Litorilinea aerophila: one gene and its partner. The protein of the gene in region 1 interacts with the protein of each later gene in a pairwise test. Links are inferred from orthologs where the notes say so. Each region holds a gene or a part of one and is shown in the gene's direction. Other genes may lie near its edges.

Region 1 (9,367 bases):
GAGCTGTTCCCCCTCTTCTTCGACAGCGGCGACCAGCCACCCATGATGGACATCACGGAAGACATGTCGCCGGAGGAGGCCCAGATGCTGGCCCAGGCGCTGCGCATGTTCAGCGAGCAGCTCCGCCGCATGATGGAAAAGCTCCTCCGGGGTGAACAGCTCAGCCAGCAGGAGCTGGAACAACTGGGCCAGATGGTAGGCCTCAACCGCATGAACGACATGCGCTACCGGGAGTGGATGGCCCGGCGTATGATGCGGGCCCTGCGCTTCGACGAAGTGCGGGAAGCCCTGCGGGAACTGATGCAGCTCCTGGCGCAGATGGGCATGAGCAAAGAGCGCCTGGAGCAGATGCGCCAGCTCATCCAGGCCAATCAACAGGCCATCCAGGAGCAGCTCTCCCAGTTCGCCGGCCAGCGCATCGCCGAAAACATGAGCGAAGAACGACCGGACCAGGGCATCGACGAACTGCTGGACCGCCCCTTCGGCGCCCTTTCGGACCGGGACATGGACCGGCTGCGCAAAGAGGTGAGCCGCCTGGCCAACCGTCTGCGCAGCCGCATCGCCCTGCGCCAGAAGCGGGCCAAGAGCGGCCAGTTGGACGCCAAGGCCACCCTGCGGGCCAACCTGAAGCACGGGGGCGTCCCCATGGAGATCAAACATCGGGACCACCGGCTGAAGCCCAAGCTGGTGGTCATCTGCGACATCAGCACCTCCATGCGCCACTGCTCCGAACTGATGCTCAGCCTGGTCTACGCGCTCCAGGATCTGGTCACCAAGACCCACGCCTTCGCCTTCATCGACCACCTGGAATACATCACGCCGGACTTTGTGGGACAGGAAGCCAAAGATGCCATCAGCCAGGTGCTGGTGCGCATGCCGCCCGGCTCCTACAACACGGACCTGGGCTACAGCCTGGACAACTTCGCCCGCAACTACCTGGACACCCTGGACAGCCGCACCACCTTTATCATGGTGGGGGATGCCCGCAACAACTACCACGACCCCCGGCTGGATCTCTTCAGCATGATGGCCCGGCGCTGCCGGCGCACCATCTGGCTCAACCCGGAGCCGCCCATGCTCTGGGGCACCGGTGACAGCGACATGCTGGAATATGCCCGCTACTGTGACGACGTCATCGTCGCCGCCACCCTGGGTGAATTGACCCAGGCCATCGACCACCTGCTCACCGCGTCCTGAGGGACGGTAGACCTGGCCTTGCTCCCCGGATTGTCCCCCGGGCTTGAAGTGCGCCCAGCCGTCGGGCAAACATGACAAAGGTCGGCCATCCTTTGTATAATAGCGGACAACGAATTCCCTGTTTTCCACCCAACCGGGAACAAGCCACCCGGAACAACTGAAGCGACAAGGAGTAACGCCTTATGGCCATGCGGGCTGATTATATCTGGATGAATGGCAAGGTGATCCCGTGGGACGAGGCGAAGGTCCACGTCTTCACCCACGCCTTGCACTACGGCAGCAGCGTCTTCGAGGGCATCCGCGCCTACGAACGGGACGGGAACCCGGCCATCTTCCGGGGGCCCGAACATTTCGAACGGCTGCTCTTCAGTTGCAAAGTCGCCCGCATTCCATCCCCCTTGACCGTCGACGAGTGGATGCAGGTGACGGCCGAGGTGTTGCGCGCCAATCAACACCGCAGCGCTTACATCCGCCCCCTGGTCTTCCGGGGCTACGACTCCCTGGGCGTGGACGGCCGGGGCTGCCCGGTGGACGCCATCCTGGCCACGGTGCCCTGGGGCGCCTACCTGGGCGCCGAAGCCCTGGAAAAGGGCGTGGACGTGCAGGTGAGCAGCTGGCGCCGCATGGCCCCCGACACCCTCAACGCGCTGGCCAAGATCGGCGGCCAGTATGTCAACAGCCAGAACGTGGTCATGGAAGCCAAGGATAACGGCTTCAACGAGGGCATCGCCCTGGACATCAACGGCTACGTGAGCGAGGGCAGCGGCGAGAACATCTTCCTCATCTACAAAGGTGAAATTTACACGCCCCCCCTGGGCAACAGCATCCTGGGGGGGATCACCCGGGATTGCGCCATCACCATTGCCCGGGACCTGGGCTACACCGTACGGGAGACCACCATTCCCCGGGAGATGCTCTACCTGGCCGACGAAATCTTCTTCACAGGCACGGCCGCCGAGATCACCCCGGTTCGCTCGGTGGATCGGCTGCCGGTGGGCAAGGGCGGCCGCGGCCCCATCACCAAGAGCATCCAGGATGTCTTCTTCGGCATCATCCGGGGCGAGCTGCCCGACAAATGGAACTGGTTCACGCCCGTGAGCCTGGCTGAAACGGTCCGCGCCGGCTGAGGCCCGTCCATAGAGCATAGAGACGCACAGAGTAGAGATATACAGAGTAGAGATGCACGGCCGTGCGTCTCTACTCTGTGCCCCTGTGTGAATGCGGAAGAATTTTTCAAGAACTTGACCGGTTGTGATACAATAAAATTTATGAATGCACGCCGGTATGTTGCGAAGATTTTTTCGTCCAGTCGCTTCCCCTTGACCGCCGGTTCGGTGGGCGGTATCCTCGCGCTTAGCTAGCCCGCTGACCTGCGCGCGGGCCACACCCCACTCTCGCTGTTTTTCCAATTCAGGCTGTTGATGACCAGGCTGTCTCATAGCGCCAGAATTGACAGGCCGAGAAGCGGATGCCTGGCCGCATGGCGCGCAGCCGATGCCAGCATCTGGCAACTATCAGCGTCCGTTGATATTCAAGCCTTCACGAGCGTTGACCCATAGGAGCGACGTCCATGTCCGATCGATATAATCCACAAGAAATCGAGCCCAAGTGGCAAAAAATTTGGGAAGAAGAAGGGCTGTACCGGACGGTGGAAGACCCCGAGCGGCCCAAATGGTACGCGTTGACCATGTTACCCTATCCCTCGGGCGACCTGCACACCGGCCACTGGTACGCGTTCACACCGAGCGACGCGGCGGCCCGCTGGCGGCGCATGAACGGCTATAACGTCTTCTTCCCCATCGGCTTCGACGCCTTCGGCCTGCCCGCGGAGAACGCCGCCATCAAGCACGGCATCCACCCCAAAGAGTGGACCTACGCCAACATCGAGCGCATGCGCCGACAACTGCGCCAGATGGGCGCCATGTGGGCCTGGGACCGGGAAGCCATTACCTGCGACCCGGAATATTACAAGTGGACCCAGTGGTTCTTCCTGAAATTCTATGAAGCCGGCCTGGCCTACCGGGAATACGCGCCGGTGGACTGGTGCCCCAGTTGCAACACCACCCTGGCCCGGGAGCAGGTCTGGGGAGAAGATCGCCACTGCGAGCGCTGCGGAACCCCCGTCATCAAGAAAGAGCTGGAACAGTGGAAGTTCCGCATCACCCGCTACGCCGATGAGTTGATCGAGGGGCTGAACCAGATCGACTGGCCGGAGCGGGTCAAAGTGATGCAGATCAACTGGATCGGCCGCAGCGAGGGCGCGGAAGTCACCTTCCACACGGAGCAGGGCGACCCCGTGGTGATCTTCACCACCCGCCCCGACACCCTGTGGGGCGCCACCTTCATGGTGCTGGCGCCGGAGCACCTGCTGGTGGACAAGGTCACCACGCCGGAACAGTGGGAGGAGGTCCAGGCCTATAAGGCCGCCGCTGCCCGCCTGGACGAGATCACCCGCACGGCCACCGACAAGGAGAAGACCGGCGTCTTCACCGGCGGCTACGCCATCAACCCGGTCAACAACGAGCGCATCCCCATCTGGATCGCCGACTACGTGATGATGGGCTACGGCACCGGCGCCATCATGGCCGTCCCCGCCCACGACCAGCGGGACTTCGAGTTTGCCCAAAAGTTTGGCCTGGAAATTCGCCGGGTGATCAGCGGCCCCAACGGCGAAGACGGCCCCCTGACCGAAGCCTACGACTCCAAGGAAGAAGGCTTCATGATCAACAGCGGCCCCTTCGACGGCACACCCGTCAAGGAGGCGGCCAAGAAGGTCACCGCCTGGTTGGAAGAGACGGGCAAGGGGAAGGCCGCGGTCAACTACCGCCTGCGGGACTGGCTGATCAGCCGCCAGCGCATGTGGGGCGCGCCCATCCCCATCATCTACTGCCCCCAGTGTGGCACGGTGCCCGTCCCCTACGAAGAGCTGCCCGTGCGCCTGCCCGACGATGCCGAGTTCAAGCCCACGGGAGAAAGCCCACTGAAATACCACGCCGGCTTCCGCTATGTGAAATGCCCCCGCTGTGGCGGCGACGCGGAGCGGGAAACCGACACCATGGACACCTTCATGTGCTCCAGCTGGTACCACTACGCCTATGTTTCGCCCTACTGGAAGGCCGGGGAAACCATCCACGCCGACGACATGCCGTGGGATCCAGAAAAGGGCGAATATTGGCTGCCGGTGGACCAGTACACGGGCGGCATTGAGCACGCCACCATGCACCTGCTCTACACCCGCTTCTTCACCAAGGCCCTGCGGGACCTGGGCATCGTGAACTTCGACGAGCCCATGTTGCGCCTGTTCAACCAGGGGACCATCCTGGGGCCGGATGGGGAGAAGATGTCCAAGAGCCGGGGCAACGTGGTCAACCCCGACGACTACGTGGGGAAATACGGGGCAGACACGGTACGGGGCTACCTGATGTTCATCGGCCCCTGGGAACTGGGCGGGCCGTGGGATCCCAGCGCCATTGAAGGGGTCAGCCGCTTCCTGCACCGGGTCTGGCATGTGGTGGTGGAAGAGGGCGACCCGGCCCAGCAGGAGGCCGAGCCGGCCGGGGAGGAGCTACGGGCCCTGGAGCGCAAGCTGCACCAGACCATCCTGAAGGTGACCGACGACATCGCCAACTTCCGCTTCAACACGGCCATTGCCGCCATGATGGAGCTGAACAACCTGCTGCTGCGGCTCAAGGAGACGCCTGTCTATGGCAGCGCCCTGTGGCAGGAAGCGATTGAGACGCTGATCTTGCTGATGGCGCCCATCTTCCCCCACATCAGCGAGGAGCTGTGGCATCGGCTGGGCCACACCGAAAGCGTACACCTGCAGCGCTGGCCTGAGGGAGATCCGGAAAAGGCCCGGGAGGAGGAGATCACCGTGGTGGTCCAGGTGAACGGCAAGGTCCGGGACAAGCTGCTGGTTTCCCCGGGCACAGACAAGGCCACCCTGGAAAGCCAGGCCCTGGCCCTGGGCAACGTGCAGAAGTGGATCGACGGCAAACAGGTGCGCAAGGTGATCGTGGTGCCGGACCGGCTGGTGAATATCGTGGTGGGATGAACCGCCACAAGCATCGAATCCGATAAGCTGGCCAGGGGGGGACAGTGGACGTTTTGGCTGTCCCCCTGCTTTTGCCCTGAAGCCACATTCTGGGGTGCACCTGTCGACTCCGGCGGCACAAAATCATTCAGATTGATTTTAGGACAAAGGACCCTTTCGTTTTTTCGTTCAATGGTCTATACTATCGAAAGCAGTAAAGCTACCAGGGATGAACTTTAACCCAACCATTAAGATTCTGTAACCTGTTGTTAAGTTGCGAGACGTAGCCTGTATCATAGCAAGCCTGTGGCGAGCTTTCATCGCAGACCCACTGCAGGCATCCATGAACCACTGCCAGCCCGACAGGAGAACGGGTCACGGCCGGGATCGATAAATTCGCTCTTATCAATCCGTATTATCTGACGGAGATTCCAGGGAACTCAGACGGTCACCCGCCGAGCGGGTAGCCGTTGCCGAATTTTCGGTGGAATTCGCAGGTCAGATTCTTGATGCAGGACCCAACCCGGCATTTGACCCGAAGGAGGACAGGCCATGATTCGCAAGTTTAAAGCTTCGAGACCCGGTTACGTACGCGTCGTTTTTGAACTCCCCGCATGTCTTTGGGCCGACCGGATCTATCTGACCGGCGATTTCAACAACTGGGATCAGACGGCCACTCCCATGCGCCAGGACCACGACGGCGTGTGGCGTGCGGAAGTGGAGCTACCGGCAGGGCAGAGCTACGAGTTTCGCTACCTGATCGACGGCCAGTGGCGGACTGATTTTCACGCCGATGGCTTCACCACCAACAACTACGGCACCGAAAACAGTGTGGTGCGGGCCGAGCTGCCCGAGGAAGAACTCACCGTCCTCCAGAATGGGCTGGTCCATGAGCTGAACGAAGCCCTGTCCCTGCCGGAAAAGGTGGCGCCCCACCAACCTGGAAGCCGGCGCTACAGCCTGGCCGCTTGATACCGGCTGGCGCAAACAGACCAGGACTTTTTACAGGCCATTGCCCGGGGTAGACAGCTTTCCGTTGTCTACCCCGTTTTTTTTCTTTCTCCCCACCCCTGGGTTGCCCGTTCCCATGAAGATCAACGCCCCGCCAGTTTCTGCTCCCCTTTCACATCTGTTATAGTAAAGGCTTCAGACATTCGCCACGACCGACGCCGCGGGGCCGAAGCGCGCGGAGAGCAAACGTGCCGGCGCCTGTCGCCAGCCGGGAAACTGGACCTACGATGTGGGGCCGAACCCGCCGATGCACCAGGCGCGCTTACGCCCCTCGATACGACACACAGAATTCAGCAGGAGGAACTGGGTGGAAGAGCGTGAGCAATTTCCCGAGGTAGCGGGCCCTGACCCGGCAGACGATCATCCCCAGCCGCCAGGGGATGACCCCACGGAGCTTTCCCTCAGGCGACGCGTCTTTAACCTGGCCTGGCCGGTGATCAGCGAAAACTTCCTCCAGACTCTCCTGGGGGTGGTGGATACCTTGATGGTGGCGCAACTGGGCGCCGAGGCCATCGCCGGGGTGGGTGCAGCCATCCAGATCATGTTCTTCATCATCTCGGCCCTCAGCGCCACCTCGGTGGGGAGCTCGGTCCTGGTGGCCCAGGCGGTGGGAGCCCAGGCCTTTGCCCGGGCCAGCCGGCTGGCCAAGCAGTCCCTGGTCTGGAGCGTCATCATTTCCATTCCCCTTATTGTGGCCGGGCTCTTCAGCGCGGAGTGGCTTATCGCCATCTTCGGCATGGAGCCGGCCGTCAGCGCCATCGGTACCGAGTATCTCCAGGTGACCATGGGGACGGTGGTGGTGTTGACCCTGCTGCTGCTGGGCGGGGGTGTGCTGCGGGGTGCGGGTGACTCCCGCACGCCCATGCTGATCACCGCGTGCGCCAACCTGGTCAATGTGGTTCTGACCTACGGGCTGATTTTCGGTCGGTTGGGCATGCCGGAGCTGGGGGCTGTGGGGAGTGCCTGGGGCACCTTTCTCTCTCGGGCCCTGGGTGTAGCGATCCTCCTGGTGGTTCTCTGGCGAGGAAGACACGGCATCACCATCCGGGGACGTCAGGGCTGGTGGCCCAGCCTGCAATTGGCCCGCAACATCCTGCGCATCGGCATTCCAGCCGCCCTGGAGCAGATGTTGATTTCGGTGGGCTTTCTGGTCCTCACCATCGTGGTGGCCCGCCTGGGCACCCTGGCGCTGGCCGCCCACCGCATCGCCTTCAACGCCCTGTCGGTGGCTTTTTTGCCGGGCATCGGTTTCGGTATCGCGGCCACCGCCCTGGTGGGGCAGAGCATCGGCGCCCGGCGTCAGGCAGAAGGCTGGATGATTGCCCGCATCGCGACCGAGTGGGCATTGATCTGGATGGGGTCCCTGGGCGTGGTCTTCTTCCTCTTCGGCCGGGCCATCATGGGGATCTTCACCGACGATCCGACCGTGATCGAGATGGGCGCCGCTGCCTTCCGTCCCCTGGCCCTGACCATGCCCTTCTGGGCCGTCCTCTTCGTCCAGGGGGGGGCCCTGCGGGGGACGGGCAATACCCAGTACCCCCTGCGGGTCAACACCATCGGCGTCTGGACGTCGGTGCTACTGGGGGCACTGCTGTTACGTTTGATGGGCGGGGGGCTGGCCACGGTGTGGGTGGCGTTCCTGCTGGTGGCGCCGGTGACTTCTACCCTGCTCTTGCGCCGTTTCCGCCGGGCCATCACCCGGGAAAAGCTGGTGGCGGCTTTCAGCTGAGCCGGCACATTCAAATAGTAAATCACGGCAGAAATGCGGCGGCACTACCTCCTGGTGGATACTATCGACGAATTTCTGCCGTGGTATTTACGCCAGACTGTAATAGCCGGTCAATTCTGCATGCGAGGATCCAGCACGTCCCGCAGCCCGTCCCCCAACAGGTTGAAGGCCATCACCGTGACCAGGATGGCCAGGCCGGGCGCCACCGAGAACCAGGGCAGGCTGGTGAGATACTGGGTTCCGTCGTTGATCATCTGGCCCCAGGTGGGCGTGGGCGGCGCCACCCCCAGGCCGATGAAGCTCAGGCTGGCTTCAATGCGGATGGCGGACGCGGTCCAGAGGCTGGCCATCACCAGCAGCTCGCTCACGATGTTGGGCAGGATGTGCCGGGTGAGCATGCGAATATGGCCCACGCCGATGGACCGTGCGGCGCTGATAAAATCCTTCTCCCGCAGGGCCAGGGTGGGCCCGTGGGCCAGGCGGGCAAAACGGGGTGAGATGACGATCCCAATGGCGATGATCATCTTGTCCAGCCCGCCCCCCAACACGGCCAGGACTAGCAGGCCGGTGATCAGGTCGGGGAATGCCAGCAGGGTGTCCACCACCCGCATGAGAATGGCTTCCACCCATCCTCCCCGATACCCCGCGATCACCCCCATGGCCGTCCCCACAGAGGCGCCCAACAACACCGAAAGGATACCCACCAGCAGGGAGATGCGGGTCCCGTAGATCAGGCGGGAGAGAATATCCCGGCCATAGTTGTCCTGCCCCAGGGGATGGGCCGGGCTGGGCGGGGAGAGGCGTTCCCGCGCCGCCTGGGCAATGGGATCGGCCGGGGCCAACCAGGGCGCGGCCACCGCCACGAAGGCAATGAGGATCACCAGCACCAGGCCCACCACGGCGACCCGGTTGCGGGTGAAGGCCCGCCACATGCGCTGGCGCTGGGTCAGGGTCTGGGGAAGTTGGACAGCAAGATCGATGGTTTGGGCACCCTGCATGAAGTCACCTATACACGGCTCAAGGAAAAGGTCAATCGTAGCGGACCCGCGGGTCCACCAGGCCATAGAGGAGGTCGACCACCAGGTTGATGATCACGATCAAAAAGGCGTAGACCACCATCACCGACTGGAGGGTGGTGTAGTCCCGCTGTTTGACGGCATCCACCATGAGCTTCCCCAGCCCAGGGCGGGAGAAGACGATTTCGGTCATGACCGAGCTGCCGATCAGGCTCACCGCGAAGATCCCAACGATGGAGACGATAGGAATCAGGGCAGAACGCAGGGCGTGCCGGAACATCACCACCCGTTCTGCCAGTCCTTTGGCCCGGGCCGTGCGCACATAGTCCTCCCCCAGGATGTTGAGCATGGCCGAGCGGGTCATGCGGGTGACGTAGGCGG
Region 2 (9,215 bases), on another replicon or contig:
GGCCTTGTTCTCGAAGTCCCGATCCAGCCCCAGGATGGCAAAGTTGGCATAGTCCGGGTCATCAAAGCGGGGCAGATCGATACTGGTGCACCAGCTGAAGCGCTGGGGGTAGCGCTGGGCCAGGTCCCGATAGCGATCGGCCTGTTCCCGCCACCGGCTGTCGTGGCTTTGGACCAGGGTGATATTGAGCAATTTGATGTCCAGCTCCTCCAGCAGTCGGAGGAAATCCGGATCGTCGTCTCCATAGTGGATATGGGCATCGATAATCGTCACGGTTCGCTTCCTTTCCTGTGAGATCCTCGGGATTTGGTGTCATCCTATCATCTTCAATAGTGGAGCTCCACCTCATCCAGGGGTTTGGGCACCAGGATGTCGTCTCGCCAGCGTTTGCGGAAGGATGGCCGCACCAGGGCTTCGGGCGACTGGAGGGTAAGACCGCCGTCGGCCGTGAGCACAATGCCCGTCACGAACGAGGCCAGGTCCGAGGCCAGGAAGAGGGCCACGTTGGCGATCTCGTCGGGTCGGCCGTAGCGGCCCAGGGGGTAGCAGTCCCGGGAAAGGTAGTCCTCCAACGGGTCCTGGGCGATGCGGGCCGACTCCCGTTCGCCCACAATCTGGCCCGGGGCGATGGCATTGCAGCGGATGCCGTCCCGGCCGTAGTCCAGGGCGATGCTGCGGGTCAGGGCGTTGAGGCCGCCCTTGGCCGCGCCGTACAGGCCAAAGTGGGGGTTGGTGATGGTGGCGTTGACGGTGGAGATGAAGACGATGGCGCCGCCGCCCACCTTGACCATCTCGGGGATGCAATGCTTGGCGCCCAGCCAGGGGCCGGTCAGGGTGACGGCCAGGCCATGGTTCCACTCCTCCTGGGTGAACTCAACGGCCCGTCGCAGGTAGGAGTGGCTGGCGTTGTGGACCAGGATGTCGATGCGGCCGAAGTGGTCCAGCGCCGCCTGGACCATGGCCTCCCAGGCGCTGGCATCCTGGACGTCGCCCATGACTGTGACGGCCTGTCCGCCTGCCTCGCGGATGCGCTGGGCGGTCTCCTCGAGCTTTTCCGCCCGTTGTCGGGTGTTGATGACCACTTTGGCCCCTTCCTGGGCGAAGCGGTAGGCGGTGGCGGCCCCGATGCCTCCCCAGGCGGCGCCGGCGACAATGGCTACTTTGTCCTGTAGCAGCATGGAATGATCCTTTCTGGGTGAATGGTAGGGAGTAGTCCGGAGTCCGGAGTCCGAAGTCCTGAGTCCAGACCCCGGACTGCGGACTCCGGACTTTCTTCAAAATGCCACATAGCCGCCACAGACCGGGATGCACTGGCCGGTGACGTAGTCGGAGAGGTCGGTGACCAGGAATTCCACCACTTTGGCACAGTCCTCCGGCGTACCCAGCCGGCGCAGCGGGATCTGGGGCTCCAACCGGGCCCGGCTTTCTTCGCTGTTGCGGCCTCCGGCAATGGCCCGGGAGGAGAGGATCCATCCCGGCGCGATACAGTTCACGCAGATGCCAAAAGGTCCCAATTCAGCTGCCAGAACTCGAGTATACTGAATCACGCCTGCTTTGGCTACTTTGTAGGACATGTGGCCGCCATCTCGGCCGCTCCACAGGCCTGCCTGGGAGGCCACGTTGACGATCTTGCCGGAGCGGGCCTCCTTCATGGGGCGGCTGGCCGCCTGGCAGCAGTAGATGGTGCCGGTGAGGTTGATGTCCATGATGTAACGGTGATAATCGGGCGGCGTGTCCGAGGCCGAGTGGTGGGGCTGGGGGCGCAGGGCGCCGCCCGCATTGTTCACCAGAATGTCCAGCCGGCCGAAGGTTCCCAGGACTTCTTCCATCATGGCTTCCACTGCATCCGGATCGGTGACATCGGCCTGGATGCCCAGGGCACGCCGTCCCAGGGCCTCCACTTCCTCCATGACGGTGGCGGCGGTCAGGGGCTCGTCGTATTCAGCCGCCGCGTTGAGGTCGATGTCGTTGATGACCACGTCGGCGCCCAGGCGGGCCAAATGCAGGACGTAGGCCCGGCCCAGCCCCCGGGCGCCCCCGGTGACCAGCGCGACTTTGCCTTGCAGTTTCATCGGGCGACTCCTGTTGGGTGCAAATGGGTTGGGATCTGCAGGGTGGGCTTGACGGTTTCGCCTTTATGATACAATTTTTCGTTTCCAGGGAAAAGGTGCCGCCGGCTGGACGAATGAGGATTGGTCGCGCCCGGCGCCCGTGCTATAATGGCCCTCACACGCACAGATGTGCGACAGGCCGATGGCAGGCCGGGGGTCCGGCCCGCCATCGCGCCCACACCTCATGTGACAGCACTCTGTAACAACACCGTGTCCAGCCATGGAAAGGTCCAGCGTCTGCCATGTCCAGCCAGTCCCAGACCACCCGCTTCAGCAACCGAGACGTGGCCGACATCCTGTCGGAAGTAGCCGACATTCTCCAGATCCTGGATGCCAACCGCTTTCGCATCATCGCCTTTCAGAACGCGGCCGAAGCCATCCGCACCTACGGCCAGGACATCAACGCCGTCCACGCGGCGGGGAAGCTCCAGGAGATCCCCGGCGTGGGCAAAGGCATTGCCGGCGCCATCGCCGAGCTGCTGGAACAGGGCCGCGTGGCCGAGTTCGAGGAGCTCAAGGCCCAGGTCCCGCCGGGCGTGGTGGAGATGATCCATGTGCCGGACGTGGGCCCCAAGACGGCCCGTCGCCTCTGGCAGGAGCTGGGCATCACCAGCGTGGAGGAGCTGCGCCAGGCGGCCGAAGCCGGCCGAATCCGGGAGCTCAAAGGCTTTGGCGCCAAAAGTGAGCAGAAGATCCTCAAGGGGATCGAACTCTGGAGCCAGCGCGGCGGGGAAAGCCGGACGCCCCTGGGCGAGGCCCGTCCCCTGGCCCTGGCCCTGGTGGAGGGCCTGCACACCGCCGCCTCTGGCGCCATCCAGCAGATCCAGGTGGCCGGCAGCCTGCGCCGCTGGCGGGAGACCATCGGCGACCTGGACATCCTCTGCGTGAGCAACGACCCCTCCACCGTCATGGAAGCCTTCCGCAGCCTGCCCCAGGTGAGCGACGTGGTGGGCAGCGGCGAGACCAAGACCAGCGTAATTCTCACCACCGGCCTGCGGGCAGACCTGCGGGTGGTGGAGGCCCGCCACTGGGGCGCTGCCCTCCAATACTTCACCGGCAGCAAGGAACACAACGTGGCCCTGCGGGAGCTGGCCCTCCGCCAGGGCTGGAGCCTCAACGAGTATGGCCTCACCGCCACCGGCAGCGGCCAGGAGCCGGAGGGTACCCAGCGCTTCTTCGACACCGAAGAGGCCCTCTACGACTTTCTGGGCCTGGAGTGGATCCCGCCGGAGTTGCGGGAGAACCGGGGTGAAATCCAGGCCGCCCGCCGCCACGAGCTGCCGCCCCTCATCACCCTGGCAGACATCCAGGGGGAGCTCCATGGCCACACCACCTGGAGCGACGGCACGGCCAGTATCGCCGAGATGGCGGAAGCAGCCCGCCGCCGCGGCTACCGCTACTGGAATGTGAGCGATCACAGCGTCGGCCTGGGCATGGTCAGCGGGCTGGATGCCGCCCGGCTGGCGGAGCAGGCCCGGGAGATCGAGCAACTCAACCGTCAGTGGGAAGCGGAGGGCGTGGACTTTCGCCTGCTGCGGGGCATCGAGGTGGAGATCCTGGCCGACGGCAGCCTGGCCCTGCCCGATGAGGTGCTGGCCGGGTTGGATGTGGTGGTGGCCAGCATCCATAGCGGCCTGCGCCAGGACCGGGAGACCATCACCGAGCGCTGCCTGCGGGCCGTGCGCAATCCCCACGTGGACATCCTGGGCCACCCCACCGGCCGCCTGCTGGGCTCCCGTCTGCCCTCCGCCCTGGATGTGGAGCGGGTCTTGCAGGCGTGCGCCGAGACGGGCACCGTGGTTGAGATCAACGCCCACCCCAGTCGGCTGGACCTGAACGACGCCTACGCCCGCCGGGCCATGGAGTTGGGCTGCAAGCTGGCCATCAACAGCGATGCCCACGCACCCGGGGGCATGGAGATCCTGGAGTATGGCATCGGCGTCGCCCGCCGGGCCTGGCTGCGGGCCGAAGATGTGGTCAACACCCGGCCGCTGCCGGAGATGTTGGCCCTGCTCAAGGGCTGAGCCCCAGGAGGGAACATGGTCAGGTCGTCCGGCAAGGCAGAACCCGTGAAACCGGCCCAGAGCCCCAGCGGCCGATCTTCAGGCGGGCCCACCTGGCCCATCGTTGTCTTGGTGTTGCTCTTTGTCGTCGTGGCCCTGGTGGTGGGCGTGCGGACCCTGGGGCCGGGTGAAACCGGAGGGACGCCCGAGGTGCAGCTCACGCCTGTGGTGGGCGGCATGGCCATCACCACGCCCGGGCCATCGCCCACTCCCACGCCGTCGCCCACCCCAGCCCTGGCGCCGGAACGGCCGGCCCTGGCCGCGGAAGGGGGCCTGCGCCTGTACGCCGATGCCTCCTTCGAGGCAGTGCTGCTGGACCGGTATCCCGCCGGTGCTCGCTTCACCGTCCTGGAGCCTAGTGGCGATTACGATGATTTTCCCGTGGCCCGGGAGGGCAGCCTGTGGGTCCGGGTCCGGGCGGCCGATGGGCTGGTGGGCTGGACGACCGTGGACCGCCTGGTGCCCGTCACAGACGGCCCGTAGGTCCGGTCTCCTGGTCGCTTCATGTACCCAGGTCACGCATCCTTGCGTGACCTACGAAAATTACCCGTAGGTCCGGGCTCCTGGCCGGACAATGGATTCAATCGAATTGACGCTGCCGAGTTGAGGTTCCATGAGCGAGACAACCGAAACGACAACGTCCTCTGCCCCATCGACCGCCGACCCCGCCCTGGTGGAGCGGCTGGAAAAGCTGCGCCAGGCCATCCGCTATCACCAGTACCGCTACTACGTCCTGGATGATCCGGTCATCAGTGACGAGGAGTTCGACGCGCTTTTCCGGGAGCTCCAGGCGCTGGAGGAGGCCCACCCCGAGCTGCGCACCGAGGACAGCCCCACCGTGCGGGTGGGCGGCGTGGTTTCCGACCGCTTCGAGCGCACCCGACATCCGGTGCCCATGCTGAGCCTGGCCAATGCCTTCACGACGGAGGATCTCTACGCCTGGCGGGAGCGGATCAAGCGCTTCCTGCCCCCGGAGCAACATGCCCAGCTCAGCTATGTGGCAGAGCCCAAGTTCGACGGCCTGACGGTGGTGCTCCACTACCAGGATGGGCGCTTCGTCCTGGGCGCGACCCGGGGCGACGGCGAGTACGGCGAGGACATCACCCCCAACCTGCGTACCGTCCGCTCCCTCCCCCTCCAGATCCCGGTGGATCCCCAGGCCCAGGTGACCGCGCCGGCCCGCCTGGTGGTGCGGGGCGAGGCCTACGTGGACAAGGCCGACTTTGAGGAGTTCAACCGACGCCAGGAAGCGGAAGGCGGCCGGACCTTCGCCAACCCCCGCAACTTTGCCGCCGGCAGCCTGCGCCAGCTGGATAGCTCCATCACCGCGTCCCGGCCCATCAAGCTGTGGGTCTACCAGATTGTCGTCCTGGAAGGGGTGGACGACCCGCCGGCCACCCACAGCGGGAGCCTGGCCTACCTGGCCGCGCTGGGCCTGCCCGTCTGGCCGGATTACCGTTGCTTCGACGATGGGGCCTTCGACGAGCTGGTGGCCTACGTCACCGACTTCGGCGAGCAGCGTCACCAGCTCCCCTTCGAAGTGGACGGCGTGGTGATCAAGGTGGATTCCCTGGCCCTGCAGCAGGAGTTGGGCTTCACCGGCAAGGACCCCCGTTGGGCCATCGCCTACAAATTTGCCGGCCAGGAAGCGGTCACCACCCTGCTGGACATCGTGGTCAACGTGGGGCGGACAGGCGCCATCACCCCCAACGCAGTGCTGGAGCCGGTCCAGATTGGCGGCGTCACCGTCCGGGCGGCCACCCTCCACAACGAGGACTACATCCGCGAGCTGGACATCCGCATCGGCGACAAGGTGGTGGTCAAGCGGGCCGGCGACGTCATCCCCAAGGTCATCCGCCCCCTGGTGGAGCTGCGGGATGGCAGCGAGCGTCCCTGGGTGATGCCCAAGACCTGCCCCGCCTGTGGCCAACCCCTGGTCCGGCCCGAAGGGGAAGCCGCCACCTACTGCGTCAACAACGCCTGCCCGGCCCAACTGGTGCGCAAAGTGGAGCACTTCGTCTCTCGGGAGGCCATGGACATCGCCGGTTTCGGCTACAAGCAGGCGGAGCTCTTCGTCTCCAAGGGTTTCATCAAGGACCTGGCGGATATCTACTACCTGCCCTGGGACGAAATTCTAAAGCTGGAAGGCTACAAGGAGAAGCGGGTGGAGAACCTGCGGGCCGGCATCGAGGCCAGCAAAAATCGCCCGGTCCACCGCCTGCTGACCGGCCTGGGCATCCGCTTCGTGGGGTCGGTGGTGGCGGAGCTGATCATGGACCACTACCGGAGCCTCTACCAGCTGATGGAAGCGTCCCAGGAAGAGCTGGCCGCCATCGACGGCATCGGCCCCAAGATCGCCGAAAGCATCGTCGAGTACTTCTCCCTGGAGCCCAACCGGGCCCTGATCCGCAAGTTTGCCGCGGCCGGGGTTCGGGTGGAAGAGGAAGCGCCCCCAGAGCCCGCCGCCCCGGAATCCTTGCCCCTGGCCGGCCTCACCTTCGTGGTGACGGGCACCCTGCCCACCTTCTCCCGAGACGAGGTGAAGCGCTACATCGAAGCCCACGGCGGCAAGGTCACTTCCAGCGTCAGCAGCAAGACCAGCTATCTGGTGGTGGGCGAGAACCCGGGTAGCAAGCTGGTCAAAGCCCAGGAGCTGGGCATTCCTACCCTTTCCGAAGCCGAACTGCGCGCCCTGGCGGGCGAATGAATGCCGCCGGCGCCCAAGCCACCATCCAGGAGACCCATGTACCTATACGACGCACCCCTGGCTCCAGCCCTCAAAGCTCTCCAGGAAGGCCAGCACAGCCTCTCCCTCTACGTGGAGCGCATGTGTCGCCGCCTGGAGCAGATCAACCCCGTCATCCAGGCCTTCCTGCCCGAGGAAGGCCGACTGGCCCGCCTGCGCCAGGATGTGAGCAGCCTGCGGGACCGCTTCCCAGATCCCCACGCCCGGCCGCCCCTGTACGGTGCGCTGGTAGGGGTCAAGGACATCATCCACGTGGACGGCTTCGTGACCCGGGCCGGCAGCCAACTGCCGCCGGAGCTCTTTGCCGGCCCCGAAGCCACCTGTGTGCGCCAGCTGCGGGAGGCGGGCGCGCTCATCATGGGCAAGACGGTCACCACCGAGTTCGCCTATTTTGAGCCGGGGCCCACCCGCAACCCCCACAATCTGGACCACACCCCGGGCGGCTCCAGCAGCGGTTCTGCCGCGGCCGTGGCTGCGGGCCTCTGCACCCTGGCCCTGGGCACCCAGACCATCGGTTCCGTCATCCGACCTGCCGCCTACTGTGGCGTGGTGGGCTTCAAGCCCTCCCTGGGGCGCATCGCCACCGAGGGCATCATCTACTTTTCCCGTACGGTGGACCACGTGGGCCTCTTCACCCAGGATGTGGCGGGGATGGCCCTGGCCGCGGCGGTTCTCTGCGAAGGCTGGCAGCCTGTGCAGCCCGAGGCGCTGCCCGTCCTGGGGGTGCCCGACGGCCCCTACCTGGCCCAGGCGGAGCCCGCGGCCCTGGAAGCCTTCGAGGAGCAGTTGTTGTGGCTTCAGGTGGGGGGCTACGAGGTACGACGGGTGGCCGCCCTGGATGACATCCAGGAGCTGAATCGGCTGCATCGGCGCCTGATCTTTGCCGAGTTTGCCCAGGAACATGCCCCTTTCTGGGAGCAGTACGTGGACCTCTACCGGCCCCAGACCCTGGAGGCCATCCGCACCGGGCTCACCGTGGGACCGGACGAACTGGCCGCGGCCTGGGCCCACTGCCTCGAGCTGCGACAGGAGCTGGCAAACCTCATGGCCCAGGCAGGCATTGACCTTTGGGCCTGCCCTGCAGCCACCGGCCCCGCGCCGGCCGGCCTCCACGCCACCGGCGACCCCAACATGAACCTCCCCTGGACCCACGCGGGCATGCCTGCGGTGACCGTGCCGGCCGGCCGCACCGAAACAGGACTTCCCCTGGGCCTGCAACTGGTGGCTCCCTTCGGCGACGACGAGCGGCTGCTGGCCTGGGCCGGCCCCATCGCCCAACGGCTGGCCATCATGGACGGATGAGTACTGATGGCTCTGCCGCCAAAAGGTCCAATTAGGACGCTGACCCACGCAGATGAACGCTGATTCGGTGATTCTCTTCTGCGTTTCTTTGCGCCTTTGCGCCCTTGCGTTTAAAAATACCCTTTTTGCAGAAGAGTCACTGATCGTCTTGTGAAATGGCATGCATGATTTCGCAGGTCCGGTATGGAAACCGGACCTGCGATGGCTCTTGATCCGGCAATCCGTAAGGTTGGCCTCCCTCGGGCTCTTTGTTATAATAATCACAAACCCCCGCCCGGCAGCTTTTATCCAGGAGAAACTGCCGGTTTGCTTCCTGTCCTGGCGGCGAACCCCGGGGGCCTCCGCCCCGGATTTTTCATAGCGGATCGATGCAGGCTGCTTTCCAGCCATCCAGCACCCCTTCTTCAACAGCGCAAAAAGGAGGCAATATGCGCAGATTCTCCCTGATCCTGACCCTTGTCACCCTGGTCGGCCTGCTCGTCACGGCCTGTGTGGCGCCGGCGCCAACCGGCGCGCCCGCGGCCGAAGCGCCGGCGGCGGCCGGTGAGGAAGCGCCCGCAGCCGAGGCGGCTCCTGCCGGGGAACCCCAGGAACTGGTGGTCTCCACCTGGGGCTTCAACCAGGACCTCATCGACAAGAACCTGACCCGTCCGTTTGAAGAGAAGTACAACGTCAAGATCGTCTACGAGACGGGCAACAACTCGGAGCGGCTGACCAAGCTCATCGCCCGCAAGGACAACCCCAACGTGGACGTGGTCCACTTTGCCGGCTCCTTCACCGTGCGGGCCCTGGAGGAGGGCGTCCTCCAGCCCATCGATCCCAGCCTGCTCACCCACTACGACGAGCTCTACGACTGGGCCAAGGATCCCATCGGCCAGAACGCGGGCGTCGGCTACGCCATCAGCAGCTACCTGCTCATCTATCGCACCGACAAGATCGCCGAGCCCATCACTTCCTGGGCCGATCTGCTGCGGGAAGACGTCAAGGGCTACG

The links.
Region 2: the proteins of leuS (region 1) and ligA interact in binary tests that used the Escherichia coli proteins (3 or more experiments, as listed by UniProt). The link is inferred for Litorilinea aerophila from one-to-one orthologs.

What each region holds. Positions count from the first base shown.
Region 1 is NZ_VIGC02000007.1:141,857-151,223, reverse strand. Bases 2,390-5,509 are described here. They hold leuS (leucine--tRNA ligase), read left to right. Parts: upstream 2,390-2,767; coding sequence 2,768-5,251; downstream 5,252-5,509. Outside these bases: FKZ61_RS07000 (VWA domain-containing protein), read left to right, coding at 1-1,197; FKZ61_RS06995 (branched-chain amino acid transaminase), read left to right, coding at 1,386-2,324; FKZ61_RS06985 (isoamylase early set domain-containing protein), read left to right, coding at 5,783-6,202; FKZ61_RS06980 (MATE family efflux transporter), read left to right, coding at 6,549-7,970; FKZ61_RS06975 (ABC transporter permease), read right to left, coding at 8,081-8,968; FKZ61_RS06970 (ABC transporter permease), read right to left, coding at 9,000-9,367.
Region 2 is NZ_VIGC02000006.1:161,029-170,243, forward strand. What follows is about bases 4,367-7,334. They hold ligA (NAD-dependent DNA ligase LigA), read left to right. Parts: upstream 4,367-4,787; coding sequence 4,788-6,881; downstream 6,882-7,334. Other genes in these bases: FKZ61_RS06130 (SH3 domain-containing protein), read left to right, coding at 4,367-4,657; FKZ61_RS06140 (amidase), read left to right, coding at 6,918-7,334. In the rest of the region: FKZ61_RS06110 (amidohydrolase family protein), read right to left, coding at 1-273; FKZ61_RS06115 (SDR family NAD(P)-dependent oxidoreductase), read right to left, coding at 327-1,178; FKZ61_RS06120 (SDR family NAD(P)-dependent oxidoreductase), read right to left, coding at 1,275-2,072; DNA polymerase/3'-5' exonuclease PolX, read left to right, coding at 2,354-4,135; more of FKZ61_RS06130, read left to right, coding at 4,151-4,366; more of FKZ61_RS06140, read left to right, coding at 7,335-8,222; FKZ61_RS06145 (ABC transporter substrate-binding protein), read left to right, coding at 8,651-9,215. UniProt on the Escherichia coli protein: DNA ligase that catalyzes the formation of phosphodiester linkages between 5'-phosphoryl and 3'-hydroxyl groups in double-stranded DNA using NAD as a coenzyme and as the energy source for the reaction.